DNA from 3 places in the Mycolicibacterium arabiense genome. Region 2 is predicted to be linked to each of the others. Evidence: predicted binding sites of a transcription regulator. Region 2 holds the regulator's gene; each other region holds the start of a gene.
What was found. Region 2 encodes LexA, which represses DNA repair genes until DNA is damaged. Its sites were predicted from a motif close to CGAACANNTGTTCG; they were not measured.

Region 1 (5,346 bases), 1.7 Mb from region 2:
GGCTCCCGCGCCTGCTTCGGCACCCGAGCCGGAGCCTGCTTCGGATGCCGCGCCGGCACCCGAGCCCGAGTCTGCGCCTAAGCCGGAGTCAGCACCCGAGCCGAAAGCCGAAGAGTCACAGCCGGAACCGGCCAAGCCGTCGGTGCCGGTGAAGGGCCTCGGGCTGGCTCCTGGCGTACGTCGCCCCGGCAAGAAGTAGTCGCGCAGGCAAATTCACTGGACCGCGATGGGACGATGAGGGACGTGGGTATTCAACAGCTTCCGTGGCACACGGGGAACCAGCCACGGCAGCGCACGTTCACGCAGTCGTCCAAGCTGCAGGATGTCCTGTACGAGATCCGCGGTCCAGTACACGAACACGCGTCACGACTGGAGGCCGAAGGGCACCGGATCCTCAAGCTGAACATCGGCAACCCGGCGCCGTTCGGCTTCGAGGCGCCGGACGTGATCATGCGCGACATGATCCAGGCGCTGCCGAACGCGCAGGGGTACTCGGACTCGAAGGGCATCGTGAGCGCCCGCCGCGCGGTGTTCACCCGCTACGAATTGGTCGACGGCTTCCCGCGTTTCGACATCGACGACGTGTTCCTCGGCAACGGTGTCTCCGAGCTGATCACGATGACGCTGCAGGCGCTGCTCGACAACGGCGACCAGGTGCTCATTCCCGCGCCCGACTATCCGCTGTGGACGGCGTCGACCTCGCTGGCCGGCGGAACCCCGGTGCACTACCTGTGCGACGAGACCCAGGGGTGGCAGCCCGACATCGCCGACCTCGAGTCGAAGATCACCGAACGCACGAAGGCGCTCGTCGTGATCAACCCGAACAACCCGACCGGCGCGGTGTACGGCCGCGAAGTCCTCGAGCAGATGGTGGAACTCGCCCGCAAGCACCAGCTCCTGCTGCTCGCCGACGAGATCTACGACAAGATCCTCTACGAGGACGCCAAGCACATCAGCCTGGCCACGCTCGCCCCCGATCTGCTGACGCTGACGTTCAACGGTCTCTCGAAGGCCTACCGGGTGGCTGGCTACCGGTCCGGGTGGCTGGTGATCACCGGACCCAAGGAGCACGCGTCGAGCTTCCTCGAGGGCATCAACCTGCTGTCGAACATGCGGCTGTGCCCGAACGTGCCCGCGCAGTACGCCATTCAGGTGGCGCTCGGCGGTCATCAGAGCATCGACGACCTGGTGTTGCCTGGCGGTCGGCTGCTCGAACAGCGCGACGTCGCCTGGAACAAGCTCAACGAGATCCCAGGGGTGTCCTGCGTGAAACCCGGGGGCGCGCTGTACGCGTTCCCTCGCCTGGACCCCGAAGTCCACGACATCCACGACGACGAGCAACTGGTCCTCGACCTCCTGCTGCAGGAGAAGATCCTGGTCGTGCAGGGCACCGGGTTCAACTGGCCCGCCCCCGACCACCTGCGCATCGTGACGCTGCCATGGGCACGCGATCTCGCCAACGCCATCGAGCGGCTCGGCAACTTCTTGGCGTCCTACCGCCAGTAGTCAACGAGCCACCGGGTCCAGGACACCCCTTTCGACCAACGTCTGCGCGCACGCTCCAGACACCCAGCTGATCTCGCGATTGAAGTTCGCCCAGCGTTCCTGGTGGCCGAAGTGGTCTCGGAGTACACCGACGTAGCCGGCCAGTGCCTCGACGTCCTCTACGGCGGCGAGATAACAGCACGTCCTCTCGTAGGCGATGAGGAGGTTGTTCGTCGTCGCATACTCCACGAGCGTTGCCGTGCAATCGAATCCTTCGATGACGGCGACCACCATTTCGAGGCCTTCTCGAAGTGCAGCTGCGAACTCCTTCATATTGGTGTCGCGGTCGAATCGGGGTTCATAGGGCAGGTCTGGCACCACCGACTCCCAGCGGCGGTCGAACAGGAAGCCAATCGGGGGCTGCGGGCATGGGCCCGGCCACACCTCGTCGACCTCGCGGGAGCCGACGCCGACGTTGACGAAGAACCCGTGCCACGAGTACACGTCGTTGTGCCAGTCGTTCTGAAACCCGATTACGTCGTAGATGGGCCCGCGGTATCTGACGAACTTCGTCCCGTGCTGGGTGAAGCCCATCGAGCCGAGGAACGGGCCGACTCCTTCCGAGAGCAGGAGGTCGAATTGCGGCCTCAGCGGTGTGTTTTCATCGTCGAGATCGCGCACTCGCGGCTCCTTTCGAGCGGCCCACGAATCTCGCGGCCCATCCCAAAGGCTATGTCGCGCACACGCCATGGTGCGGATCCATCCACAGTCACCGATTCATCCACAGGATTCGCGATCACCCGGGCATTCGAACACGTGTTCGAGTAAAGTGGGGGCATGACCGCAGCTCGCCCGTTCTTGTTCGCCGACGCGGCGCGGGATCGGGTTCGGGCGGACCTCGACGCGATCGACGCAGCGATGGATCGGCTTCGGGAGACGTCGACGGACATGGTGGGCAACGCCTTTCGCGTAGAGATCACCGAACGCCTCGAGTACCACAACCGGCTCAACCGCGGCCTGTCCTATCGCATGTTCGCCGAAATGGCCGACCCACCCGACGGCGACGACCGTCTTCCCGGCAGCCCCGGAGTGCGACTGCGCGACACACTCGCCCGTCGACTGCGCCTCGTACCCAAGGAAGTGTCTCGCCGGTTCAAGGTGGCCGCCCGCGTGAGCCCGCGTCGGTCACTCACCGGCGACACCATTCCCGCAGAACTACCCGCACTGGCCGAGGCCATCGAGGCCGGCGCCGTCGGCGAGGACCACATCGCCAAGGTGTGCGACGCCATCGACGCACTACCCCAGATCGCCGCGGCCGAGATGGCCGCCGTCGAAAGCACCCTCGTCGAGCACGCCCGCCAACAAGACTCGGCCTTCGTCGCGGAGGTCGGCAAGCGCATCGCCGACACCATCAATCCCGACGGCATCTTCAACGACCAGGACCGCGCTAGACGCCGCTGCCTGAAGCTCGGTCGACAGGGCCCCGACGGTATGAGCAAGCTCAGCGGGAACGTCGACCCCGAAACCCGTGCCCTGCTCGAAGCAACGGGGGCTGCGGTCCGCCCCGGCCACCATGTGCCCGGCACCGACGCCACCGTCGTCGACGCCGCCACCGACGGCCGCACCGACTCCCAACGCATGCATGACGCCCTGAAACTGGGACTGCGCGCCGGCCTGAAATCCGGCGCACTCGGCACCCACCGCGGCATCCCGGTCACCGTCATCGCGACCACCACGGTCGCCGACCTCGAGCAAGCCGCTCATGCGATGACCGACCCCGACGTCCCGATGCCACGGCCTGCCCGCACCGGCGGCGGTTCGATGCTGCCGATGCGCGACCTCATCCGCATGGCTGCCAACAGCATTCACTACCTGTGCGTGTTCGACGGTCACTCCGACCGGCCGCTATATCTGGCGCGCAGCACCCGCATCGCCACCGTCGACCAGCGCATCGTGTGCCACGCCCGAGATCAGGGATGCACCCGGCCCGGCTGCACCGCCGCTGGCTATTACTGCGAAGTCCACCACGCGCCGGACTGGGACCCCGACGGCCGCACCGACGCCGATTGCCTCTACTTCGCCTGCCCACGCGACCACGCTTTGGTCACGCGCGGCCATGCCACCACCACCGTGACCGATGACGGGCGTTTGGCCTGGTCGGTTGGTGGCGCCCCGCCCGAGGTCAACCCCCTCCACCGCGATTCGGACCTCCACCCGAGGCCCGACGACCGGTGACGGCTCTCGCCCTGCGCCCAACCACCACCTCTACCCTGACCGGGTGGCCCATTCGCACTCGCACTCGCTTCCATCCGGGCCGGCTCCGCTGGGACCGCTGGCGGCCAGGATCGTCGTCGGCCTGCTGATCGCGATCGGACTGACCACCATCGTCGGCGCGGCCCTGCTGTGGCCCAGCCAGCAGAAGGTCGACATCCCCCTGCCCTTCCAGAACGCGGCGGGCGGCGCCGTCACCACCGAGGCGGGCCACGTCCTCTCGAGCGGGCTGGCGGACTGCGGCAGCCCGTCTGCGGGCGCCGTGCTCACGTCCGACCCGACGATGGCCCCGCCCGGCGGCGGGCAGTGCGTCCAATCGCTCGTCGAGATCGACTCCGGCCCCAACAAGGGCGCCAACACCGTGCTCGAGTTCAGCGGCGGGCCGGGGCAGCCGCAGCTGCTCGTCGGCGACGATCTGCGGCTCAGCAGGCAGGTCGATCAGAACGGTGCGACCACCTACTCGTTCTACGACTTCGAACGGTCGTGGGCGCTCGTCGCACTGGCCGCGGTGTTCGCGGTGGTGGTCGTGGCCGTCGCCCGTTGGCGGGGACTGCGGGCGATGGTGGGCATCGTCGTGGCCTTCGCCGTGCTGGTCGTCTTCCTGCTGCCCGCGTTGCGCGACGGTGCACCCGCGGTGCCGGTGTCACTGGTCGCGTCGTCGGTCATCCTCTACGCCGTCATCTATCTCGCGCACGGCGTGAGCCTGCGCACCAGCGCCGCGCTGCTCGGAACCCTCGCCTCGCTGCTCCTCGCGGGGGTCCTGTCCTGGGGCGCAATCGAACTCGCGCATCTCACCGGCCTCTCGGAGGATCAGAACAACGAGGTGGCCGCCTATCTGGGCGGCGTATCGATCACCGGACTCCTGTTGGCCGGGTTCATCATCGGCTCGCTCGGCGTGCTGAACGACGTCACGGTCACCCAGGCGTCGACGGCCTTCGAACTCGCCGAGACGGGCGCCAACCGGCGCACCATCTTCACCGGCGCCATGCGCGTCGGCCGCGATCACATCGCCAGCACCGTCTACACCCTGGTCCTGGCATACGCGGGCAGCGCACTGCCGCTGCTGCTGTTGTTCAGCGTGGCGAACCGGTCGCTGGGCGACGTGCTGACCAGCGAGAGCGTGGCCATCGAGATCGCGCGATCGGCGGTCGGCGGCATCGCGCTGGCGCTGTCGGTGCCACTGACCACGGGCATCGCCGCGATCCTCGCTACGCCGCAGCGCGCCTGACCTCAGCGCCGCCTAGAACGGCGTGCGGGCCAACCACTCGTCCCATACGGCCTGGTCCCCGAACACCTCGAGGCCACCGTCGCTCAGGTCCCGCCGTCTGGTGATGCCGAGCAAGAGGTCGACTGCCCGACCGCGCACGGCGGCCTCACCCTTGGCGTGGTCGTGCGACCAGTTGACGCCGTCCTCGTCGTGCACGATGGTCCACTCGCCGGTCGGGCCCAGACCGTCGTCGGTGGCGTGCAGGTGCAGCGTCGTACCCCGCCGCAGCGGCGGCGCGTGCCGGTCGGCTCGGGAGGTGGCCAGGTCGATCCACTCGGACACGGCGTCGGCCGCCAACTCCGGGGACAGCCGAAAGTCCTGTC
Region 2 (5,346 bases):
CGCAGCATGGGCGTCTGAGGCACCCGGCGGGCCCGCGCGCTGGACGTCGATTGGGTACCGGTCGCGCGACACTTGCCCGCAGACGCTTGGATATCCCTCAAGATGGACGTCGTCTGACGCAGAGTTGACGGACGCGATACTTCGAGGGAACCCCCGAGCGGGTCGCGGGGAGGACGGATGACTGTGCTGCACACCCTGCTCGGCAGGCTCATGGGGCGAGCCGGCGTCGCGCTCGTGATGGCGCTTGCCGTCATCGCGTTCGCGCCGGGGATCCAGATCGCGTCGGCGTCACCCGAGGGCGATGCCGACGTGGCGATGACGCAGGCGTGGGAGGCAGGCGGCGGTCCGACCGGTGCACTGGGCCCCAAGGACGGCGGCGTGTACGCCGTCGGCTCGGGCTTCGGGCAGAACTTCGCCAGCGGCAGGATCTACTTCACCCCCGAGACCGGCGCGCGGATCATGCAGGGCGCAATCCTCGAGAAGTACCTGTCGCTCGGCGGCCCCGGCGACGGCGACCTCGGTTTCCCCAACATCGACGAAGGCGCGGGACGCGCGCCCAACAGCCGCAACACGACGTTCAGCGCGGCGGACAATCCGGTGATCTTCTGGACGCCCGACACCGGCGCCCACGTGGTACGCGGGGCGATCAACGCGGCGTGGGACCGGCTCGGCGGGTCCGCGGGCACCCTCGGCGTCCCAACCGAGGACGAGGTCTACCGCGGGAACGTGGTGTCGCAGACCTTCACCGGCGGCCAGATCTCGTGGGACCGCAGCACCAAGACGTTCACCACCACCCCGCCCGAACTGGCCGCGCAGCTCCAGGGTCTCGAGATCCCGGGCAACGCGAACACCGAGATCGACGCCGCCCGACGCGCCGCCGGTGGACCGCTCGGACCGCTGGGCGCGGCCGAGGGTCCGCCCGAGCCCGTGGGCGACGACGGTCTCCAGCAGACCTTCGCCGGGGGCAAGATCTTCTACAGCCCCGCGACCGGAGCCACCGTCATCACCGGCCAGCTGCTCGCCAAGTACGAGAGCGTCGGCGGACCCGAGAGCGACCTGGGCTTCCCGAAGGCCAACGAGGCCGACGGCGGCCTGGCACCGGCGAGCAGGGTCGCCTCCTTCACCGCGGAGGACGGCCCGGTCATCTTCTGGACCCCCGACTTCGGTGCCGTCATCGTCCGCGGTGCGATGAACGCGGCCTGGGCGAAGCTCGGCGGCGCCACCGGCGAACTGGGCGCACCCACCGCCGACCAGACCGAGGACGGCGACGTCGTCACCCAGAAGTTCGCCAACGGCGCGATCTCCTGGAACCGGTCCACCGGCGAGTTCACCACCGAACCGACGAACCTGGCGGCGGGCCTGGCCGGTCTCGAGGTGCCGGGCCAGGGCGCACCGCAGGCGCCACAGGCCGCTGACTCCGACGCCGAGGGCGCACAACCCTGGTACCAGAAGTACTGGTGGGCACTGGCCGTCATCCCCGTCCTGTTGCTCATCGCCGCGATCGTGGCGGCCGTGGTGCGGCGCCGCACCGACGACCGCGAGCCGTTGAACCACTTCGACGAATACGACGACTTCGACGACGACGGGGACTTCGAGTCCGGTCCGATGCCCGCCGCCGACGACCGGCCAGCCGTCGGCCAGCCGCCGAACGTTCCGTTGAGCGCCTGGGCGATGACGGTCGACGACGACCAGCCCTCGGGGCCCGGGAGCGTGCCGGGGAGCGGCGCGTTCCCGGCCAACTTCGCCGAGGACCAGGACGCCATCGACACGGCCCCCACGCGCGTGATCACTGCCGAGGACGTGGCCCGGTCCGACGGCACGGGCGACGACGTCGGCGATGGCGCGGCGGCGGCCGCAGCCCCGGGCACCTCGTCACCGGATGGCACGACTCCGGACGACAGGACTCTGGAGGACGAGACACCGGACGAGGTCATTCCGAACGACACGTCCGACGACGTGTTGGCTGACGGCGCGGGGAGCGAGCGGACGTCGGCGCTCACGGGCATCGATCCCTTCGCGTCGGCTTCGGAGTACCGGCACTCGTCGTTCGACGATCCCGAGACGACGGCGCTCGCAACGGAACCGGCCAGCGGACCGCCCAGTGGCCGGCACGCCGCGATCTCGATGGAGGAGTCCGCGCCTGCGCAGACGTCGATGCGACTGGCCCTCGACAGCCCGTTCGACGCTCCCGACGGCTACCCGATCAAGGCCGACACCAAGACCGGCCTCTACTGGCTGCCGGGCAGCGGGGAGTACGACCGGGTGCGCGCCGAGATCTGGTTCGCCAGTGAAGAATTCGCGCTCACCAACGGATTCACTCGAGGCTGACCGTCAGAGTCGTCAGATCTTGCGGATGACCGTGACGACCTTGCCGAGCACCTGGGCGTCGTTGCCCGGGATCGGATCGAACGCCGGGTTGTGCGGCATCAGCCACACCTGACCGCGGGTGCGCTTAAAGGTCTTCACCGTCGCCTCGCCGTCGATCATGGCCGCGACGATGTCGCCGTTGTCGGCGACGTTCTGCTGACGGACGACCACCCAGTCCCCGTCGCAGATCGCGGCGTCGACCATCGATTCGCCGACGACCTTGAGCAGGAACAGCGAGCCCTCGCCGACCAGCTCGCGCGGCAGTGGGAAGACGTCCTCGACCGCCTGCTCGGCGAGGATGGGTCCGCCCGCGGCGATCCGACCCAGCACCGGCACGTAGGTGGGCTCGGGCAGTGAGTCCGAACCCGCGACGTCGGTGGCGACGATCGGAGTGACGTTGTCGTCGGAGCCGCGCACGTCGACGGCACGCGGACGGTTCGGGTCGCGGCGCAGGTAGCCCTTGCGCTCCAGCGTGCGCAACTGGTGCGCGACCGACGACGTCGACGTCAGGCCGACCGCGTCGCCGATCTCGCGGATGCTCGGGGGATAACCGCGGGTGGTCACTGAGTTTCGAATCATGTCGAGGATGGTGCGCTGTCGCTCGGTCAAGGCGGCGTCCACACCCGTTGGGCGACGTGCCTCGCTGCCGTCTTGCGTGTCGCTGCTGTCACTCATGGCGCCAAATCTAGTCCGGACCGGAGCGTTTTTCAAACATGTGTTCGAGCGTGTCGCGCTAGGGTTCGCGGCGCAGGACTGGAGCGCAGCGACCGGGGATCGACCCGATCCGACCTGTCGGTGCCCACCGATATCGTTTGCAACAGTTCGATCACATGTTCTAGTCATCGAACACCTGAGCGATTATGGTTCGAACACAGTAGCGAACGACCGGCACTGCACGACAGGACGAAAGGCGCCAGAGATGACCATCATCACGCGGGAGTACCCCACCGAAATCGTTGCCCGCCCCGTGCGGCCGCGCCCCGACGTGCGGCGCGGTCCGCAGCGCCGCAGGCCGGCCAACGAGCCGCTGCGGTACCGCGGCACCGGCGTGCTGATGTCGCGGGCGTCCAACCGCCGCAAGCCGATCACGCCCGCCACCACGGTGCTGTTGGCGTTGGTGGCTGCTGCGATCACGGTGTGGCTCGGGTTGGTCGCGCAGTTCGGCGCGCCTGCTGAGACGCCCGCGCCGGGTCAGCTGGCAGTCGTCCAGGTGCAGACGGGGGAGTCGCTGCAACAGCTCGCCCAGCGCGTCGCACCCGACGCGCCCGTCGCCGCGGTCGTCGACCAGATCCGCGAACTGAACGAACTCTCCTCCGCCGGCGTCGACGCCGGACAGACGCTGATCGCGCCCGTCGCCTGATCCGCGCCATGCGCCGTGATTTCCGCTGCCGTCAATCGGTACGCTCGTATGTGGCCGGGGCGCCCGGACTCGACATACGCGGCGAAGGAGCGGTTGTGCACTGTCCGTTCTGTCGTCATCCCGACTCGCGGGTCGTCGACTCTCGCGAGGCCGACGAGGGCCAGGCGATCCGCAGGCGCCGGTCGTGCCCCGAGTGTGGCAAGAGGTTCACCACGGTCGAGACGGCGGTGCTGGCAGTGGTCAAGCGCAGCGGCGTCACCGAGCCGTTCAGCCGCGAGAAGGTCATCAAGGGCGTGCGGCGCGCATGCCAGGGCCGCGACGTCGACGACGACGCGCTGAACGTCCTTGCGCAGAAGGTGGAGGACGCCGTGCGTTCCACCGGATCGCCCGAAGTGCCCAGCAACGAGGTCGGCCTCGCGATCCTGGGGCCGCTGCGCGACCTCGACGAAGTCGCCTACCTGCGCTTCGCCTCCGTCTACCGATCGTTCTCCTCCGCCGAGGACTTCGAACGCGAGATCGAGGCGCTGCGGGCCCACCGACAGGTCGCCTCGCCGAGCTGACCCGCTCCGCTCGCCGCTAGTCGATCTGCCTGACGCCGTCGTCGACCACCCGGCCGGCCACCTTGACCCAACCCTCGGGATCCCACCAGGTGCGGATCTGCGAACCCTCGCCCTGGGTGATCAGCAGATCGCGGCTCAGGTGGTCGGTGATGCGCACCGCCGCCGCCCCCGTCGCCTCGTCCTCCGGAATGCCGAGGACGCTGGCGAACATCCTCGACCGGATGGTTCCCGCCTCTCGGTCGACCCAGGCCCACAGGTAGTGCTTCACGTCATCGGTGTAGTCCTCGGGGTCGGCGGCGAGCACCTCGTCCACCGACGCAAGATCGTAGATCGAGAAGTCCGGCGCCCAGTCCGACCGGGCCCGCACGACCGCGAACTCGCCGTCCGGTCCGTCGTCGTAGGACACCCCGACGATGCCCGCCGGCACCTGCAGGGTGCGTACCGGGGTGCCCTGGCGCTTCAGCCACCACGCCGCGCCGACCGTGGGATGGCCCGCGAACGGCAGTTCCGTTGTGGGCGTGAAGATGTGCGCCCGCGCTGTTGCCTCGCCCGCGGCAGGGAGGTCGATGAATATCGTCTCGCTGTAGCCGAGTTCGGTCGCGATGGCCTGTCGGTCCGACGGCTCCGCCGCCGAGGCGTCCACCACGCCCAGAGGATTGCCGTAGTTCCCGTCGGAGTCGGTGAACACACGCAGCACGGTCACGTCGATCGCCATGCTCTCGATGCTACGACGTTTCGAAGCGCCTCAGGTGGCGCTGCGTTCGTCGGCGCCCATCGCGTCAAGCACCGCGACACGGGTGCCCACCGACCCGGTGATGGTCTGCTCGCTGATGCCGGCGCGCAGCAGGTTGCGCAGCAGATCCTGGTCGTACACGGCAGGTTCGGTGGAGTCGATGAACTTCTCGACGACCTCCACGAACCGGTCGGGGTCGTCGTGGAAGGGGAAGTGACCGGAACCGTCGAACACCTCGAGGCGGGAACCCGGCATCGCCGAGTGGGCCATGCGGGCGTGGCCGACGGGGATCACCGAATCGTGCGATCCCCAAATAAGTTGCACGG
Region 3 (5,346 bases), 140 kb from region 2:
CAGCGGTGTTCGACGGCTGGCTGGACGGGGGCACCGCCTACTTCGTCGAACGCGACGTGCCCCACGCCGCTGCCCGCGACGTCACCGTCGCGCTGGTCGGTGCCCTCGAGGGTGCCTTCGTCCTCGCACGCACGCTGCGCAGCACCGAACCGCTGCTGGTGGCGGGGCGAGTGCTGGCGCCTGCGTACCGCGGGCAGCGGCTACGTGACAGGGGGAGCGGTCAGCCGCGGCCGGAGGATCGGACCAGTTCGCCGTTCGACTCGGCCGAGCGGTCGTCGAAGTCCCGTGCACGCTGATCGGCCTCCGCGCTGCCCGAGAACAGCCCGGGCGCCGACTGGCGCGCGAACTCGGCGTCGACGGCGGGCCGGTCATCCGACTCCGGCGGCGTCGCAGCGGGTTCGATGCGCTGAATGGGAACCACACCGCCGGTGCGGCGCACCCAGTCGACCATGCCCTCGCGTACGGCACACCGGAGATCGAACAGCGCGCCGGCGTTCGGGGCGCTGACCACGATGCGAACCCGCACCACACCGCCGACGGCGTCGGTCACCTGCAGGACGCCGCTGCGGCCGTCCCACTGCTCGCTCGCGGCCAGTAGCCGGTCCAGTTCGGCGCGCATGTCGTCGAACGGCACGGAGAAGTCGACGTCGAACTCGACGGTGCCCATGATCTGAGTGGCGTTGCGCGTCCAGTTCTCGAACGGCGTGGTGGTGAAGTACGTGCAGGGCAGCACCAGTCGCCGCTCGTCCCAGAGGCGGACGACGACGTAGGTCAGCGTGATCTCCTCGATGCGGCCCCACCAGCGGCCCTCCTCGAGTTCGACGACGTCGCCGACGCGGATGGCACCGGAGAAGGCGATCTGCATGCCTGCGAACACCGCGCCCAGCGACGTCTGCGCCGCGAGGCCTGCGACCACCGACAGCACGCCCGCCGAGGCGAACAGCGTCGTCCCGATGTCGGAGAACTTGGGGAACGTCATGAGGATCGCCGCGACGCCCATCACGACGACGATGGCCGTGGCCAGCCGCTTGAGCACGGTGACCTGCGTCCGTATCCGGCGCCACCGCCGGTCGGCGTCGGTGATCTCGTCGTTGCCGCCGCCGTACAGTGCGATCGCCCGTCGTTCGGCGACCTCGACGAAGCTCGCCAGCAGCCACGTCAGCGTCGCGATCAGCAAGATGAGCAGGGTGTGGTCCACCCAGCCCCGCCACGGATCGGCAGGCGTCGAGGCCCGTTGCACCGCGACCGTCGCGGCGAACACGATCAGCGAAGCGCGCACCGGCAGGCGCGTCAGCTCGGCGATGTCGCACACCATCGCGCTGCGTCGACCCAGGCGTCCGACGACCCAGGTGAGGACCACCCCCGCGAGATATGCGAGCACCACGGCACCTGCGACCCAGGCGAGCGTGACGGCGAGATTCGTTGCGGAAGCGAGTTCGTTCTCGTCGGGCATCGTGTGAAAACAGCCTTAGGGGTTGGGATCGGGACCCGTTCGACGGTAGCGGCGCAAACCTCTGCCGTCACATCGCCATCGGTGTCCGAGTCGGTGATTGCCGCGCGAAAACCGTGCTTCGACAGGGAAGATGGCGCCGTGGCAGTCGTCGTATCCGATCCTGGCGGAGTGCAGTGGAGTGTGCGTCGGAAGTGGTGGCCGTTCTTCGGTGCCGACGACCTGTTCGACCTCTCGTTCATCGGACTGCTCGGCCTACTGCTGGTGCTGCCGCTGTTGGTCCTGTGGCCGTTCTGGCTGGCGACGAAGTTCCTCGGCGCCCGCTGGCGGATCATCGTCGAGCGCGACCACGCCGATGCGTCCACCGAGCTGGTCCGCGGCTGGCGCAGATCGCAGGCGCGGATCAACGACCTCGCGCTCGAGATCGCCCAGGGCAGGCATCAGTACGGGCGCTTCGTCCTCTGAACTGGTCCGCCGAACCGGGGCGCGTGTCGTACCCGATGCGCCGCGCGAGACCGACTACGCTCTCGAACAACTGTTCGGGGACGAGGCGCGTAGGAGAGTCGAGTGCGGGTGATGGGCGTGGATCCCGGCTTGACGCGATGCGGCCTGTCCATGATCGAGACCGGGCGCGGCCGCGACGTCGTCGCGCTCGACGTCGACGTGGTGCGCACGGCGGCCGACGAACCGCTGGCGCGCCGCCTCATGGCCATCAGCGACACCGTCGAACACTGGATGGACACCCACCTGCCCGACGTCATCGCGATCGAGCGGGTCTTCGCCCACCAGAACGCCAACACGGCGATGGGCACCGCGCAGGCAGGCGGTGTGATCGCCCTGGCTGCGGCCAAGCGTGAGATCGACGTGCACTTCCACACGCCCAGTGAGGTGAAGGCGGCGGTCACCGGCAACGGAAGGGCCGACAAGGCCCAGGTCACCGAGATGGTCACCAGAATCCTCAAGCTGCAATCCAAGCCGACCCCGGCCGACGCTGCCGACGCGCTGGCGCTGGCCATCTGTCACTGCTGGCGTGCGCCGATGATCGCGCGGATGGCCGCGGCGGAGGCGATGGCCGCCGAACAGAAGCGCAAGTATCAGGCCAAGCTGAAGGCAGTGCGATGATCGCCTCGGTACGTGGCGAGGTGCTCGACATCGCGCTCGACCACGCCGTCATCGAGGCCGCCGGGGTCGGATACAAGGTGATGACCACGCCGGCGACGCTCGCCACGCTGCGCAGAGGCACCGAGGCCAGGCTGATCACCGCGATGATCGTGCGAGAAGACTCGATGACGCTCTACGGGTTCGCCGATCCTGAGTCGCGGGACCTGTTCACCACACTGCTCGGGGTGTCGGGGGTTGGTCCGAAGATCGCACTGGCGACGCTCGCGGTGTACGACCCGCAGACGTTGCGTCAGGCCCTCGGCGATGGCGACGTCACCGCGCTGACGCGGGTGCCGGGAATCGGCAAGCGCGGCGCCGAACGGCTGGTGCTCGAACTCCGCGACAAGATCGGGCAGATGACGTCGGGTGCGGGAGCCGTGGTCGGCGGCCACGCCATCCGCGGCCCGGTCGTCGAGGCGCTCATCGGGCTGGGCTTCGCGGCCAAGCAGGCCGAGGAGGCCACCGACAAGGTGCTCGCCGAGGACCCGGACGCCACCACGCAGAGCGCGCTGCGGTCCGCGTTGTCGATGCTGGGCAAGAAGTAAGCGGTGAGGTGACGTGGGACGGTTCGAAGAAGACGAGGCGGCCGAGGACGAGAGAGACGTCTCGGCCGCACTGACCGTCGGCGAGGGCGACGTCGATGCCAGCCTGCGCCCGCGGACCCTGCGAGAGTTCATCGGTCAGCCCCGGGTGCGCGAGCAACTGCAACTGGTCCTCGAGGGCGCCAAGAACCGCGGCGGCACGCCCGACCACATCCTGCTTTCGGGACCGCCCGGCCTCGGCAAGACGTCGCTGGCCATGATCATCGCCGCCGAACTCGGTACGTCGCTGCGAGTTACGTCGGGGCCGGCGCTGGAACGCGCCGGGGACCTCGCGGCCATGCTGTCCAATCTCGTCGAGGGCGACGTGCTGTTCATCGACGAGATCCACCGCATCGCACGGCCCGCCGAGGAGATGCTGTACCTGGCGATGGAGGACTTCCGCGTCGACGTCGTCGTCGGCAAGGGGCCCGGCGCCACGTCGATACCGTTGGAGGTCGCGCCGTTCACACTGGTCGGCGCCACCACGCGTTCGGGCGCGCTGACCGGCCCGCTGCGCGACCGGTTCGGCTTCACGGCGCACATGGACTTCTACGATCCGATCGAACTCGAGCGGGTGCTCACCCGCTCGGCCGGCATCCTCGGCATCGAGGTCGGCGCCGACGCCGGTTCGGAGATCGCGCGGCGCTCGCGAGGCACGCCCCGCATCGCGAATCGGCTGCTGAGGCGGGTCCGCGACTACGCCGAGGTACGCGCCGACGGCGTCATCACCCGTGACATCGCCAAGCTCGCACTGGAGGTGTACGACGTCGACGAACTCGGCCTCGATCGGCTCGACCGCGCCGTGCTCTCCGCGCTGACCCGAAGCTTCGGCGGGGGACCGGTGGGAGTCTCGACGCTGGCCGTCGCCGTCGGCGAGGAGGCCACCACGGTCGAAGAGGTGTGCGAGCCGTTCCTGGTGCGCGCCGGGATGATCGCCCGCACGCCACGCGGCCGGGTCGCGACCAGTCAGGCCTGGCACCACCTCGGGATGACGCCGCCAGCTGGCGTCACCAGCCTGGGGCAGCCCGGCCTGTTCGAATGACGTTCGCCCGCAACCTGACTGGGCCTACAACTGCTTCGTGACCGCCGTCGCCGGCGCGGGAGTCGGGTTCACGATCTCCGGCGGCACCGCGGCCGGGGCGGCCTTGCTCTTGGCGGGCGCCTGCTCCATGCCGGCCGCCGCGGTCGTCCTGTTCGCCTCGGATCCGACGAGGGGGCGCGCGGCGATCGTCCAGGGCACCTTGCCCGCGGTGGCGGTCGTCTTCTTCGGCATCGCGCCGGTGACGGGCGCGTCGGCGAAGTCGTCCACCGGTGTCCCCGAGACGTGCACCTGGTCGCCGCCGGAGCGCTTGGCGGTGTACATCGCCCGGTCGGCCGATTCGATCAGACCCTGTAGCAGCCCCCGGATCCCGTCGGGCGGCATCCGGCGCAACGGCACCGTGGCCACCCCGACGCTGGCGGTGACGTTCGACGGCATCGCCGCGATCTCGCGGCGCAGACGCTCGGCGAGGCCGGTGGCGTGATGCTTCGGGCCGACGATCCCGACCACGAACTCCTCGCCGCCCACGCGGCCCAGCACGGAGTCACCGCGGCGGGTCTTGCGCAGGATGTCGGCAACGGCGATCAGCGTCTGGTCACCCGCGGCATGGCCGGCGGTGTCGTTGACGCGCTTGAACGCGTCGAGGTCGACCATCACGGCCGACAGCTCGGCGGCGCGGCTGCCGATGGACTCGGCGGTCAGCGTGCGCATCGAGCGGTAGAAGCCGCGCCGGTTCGGGAGATCGGTCAGCGGGTCGACATCGGACTTCAGGGCGTCGACGCCGAGGACGTGCACGAGCACGTGGGCGGAGTAGGGCACCGCGAGGACGCCCACGGTCAATATCAGCAATTTGCTGAGCGCTGCGAACGGGTCGAGGTGCGTCGCTATCTGAACTGCACAGATCGTGGCGGTCGTGGCCGACACCGCGAGGATGAGCAACAGCGCTCGGCTGGTGTGGAAGAACGCCACGTACCCGGCGAGTGCGGCGAACGCCGTCGCACCCTGAAGCCCGGCGACGGGGGTGGACTGCACCAGGCAGCCCGCGGCAATGCAGACTGCCAACACTCCGGTGAAGACCAGCGACTGGCGCCGGGTGGGCCACTGGGTGGCCCACA

Region 1: the regulator LexA is predicted to act here: its motif matches at 2,295-2,308, upstream of G6N61_RS16180 (HNH endonuclease signature motif containing protein).
Region 3: the regulator LexA is predicted to act here: its motif matches at 1,979-1,992, upstream of ruvC (crossover junction endodeoxyribonuclease RuvC).

The regions. Positions count from the first base shown of each region.
Region 1 is NZ_AP022593.1:3,005,291-3,010,636, forward strand. Features, by position in the region: gene G6N61_RS16165 (heterodisulfide reductase-related iron-sulfur binding cluster) at 1-199, shown strand, start outside; gene G6N61_RS16170 (pyridoxal phosphate-dependent aminotransferase) at 217-1,506, shown strand; gene G6N61_RS16175 (DUF4304 domain-containing protein) at 1,507-2,166, opposite strand; gene G6N61_RS16180 (HNH endonuclease signature motif containing protein) at 2,323-3,720, shown strand; gene G6N61_RS16185 (YibE/F family protein) at 3,764-4,984, shown strand; gene G6N61_RS16190 (maleylpyruvate isomerase family mycothiol-dependent enzyme) at 4,997-5,346, opposite strand, start outside.
Region 2 is NZ_AP022593.1:1,260,563-1,265,908, reverse strand. Features, by position in the region: gene G6N61_RS07725 (acyl-CoA dehydrogenase family protein) at 1-18, shown strand, start outside; gene G6N61_RS07720 (LGFP repeat-containing protein) at 178-2,328, shown strand; gene lexA (transcriptional repressor LexA) at 2,341-3,042, opposite strand; gene G6N61_RS07710 (LysM peptidoglycan-binding domain-containing protein) at 3,287-3,727, shown strand; gene nrdR (transcriptional regulator NrdR) at 3,823-4,287, shown strand; gene G6N61_RS07700 (PhzF family protein) at 4,304-5,002, opposite strand; gene G6N61_RS07695 (alpha/beta fold hydrolase) at 5,033-5,346, opposite strand, start outside.
Region 3 is NZ_AP022593.1:1,124,608-1,129,953, reverse strand. Features, by position in the region: gene G6N61_RS07035 (TetR/AcrR family transcriptional regulator) at 1-296, shown strand, start outside; gene G6N61_RS07030 (mechanosensitive ion channel family protein) at 221-1,453, opposite strand; gene G6N61_RS07025 (hypothetical protein) at 1,592-1,915, shown strand; gene ruvC (crossover junction endodeoxyribonuclease RuvC) at 2,018-2,572, shown strand; gene ruvA (Holliday junction branch migration protein RuvA) at 2,569-3,156, shown strand; gene ruvB (Holliday junction branch migration DNA helicase RuvB) at 3,170-4,234, shown strand; gene G6N61_RS30540 (GGDEF domain-containing protein) at 4,259-5,346, opposite strand, start outside.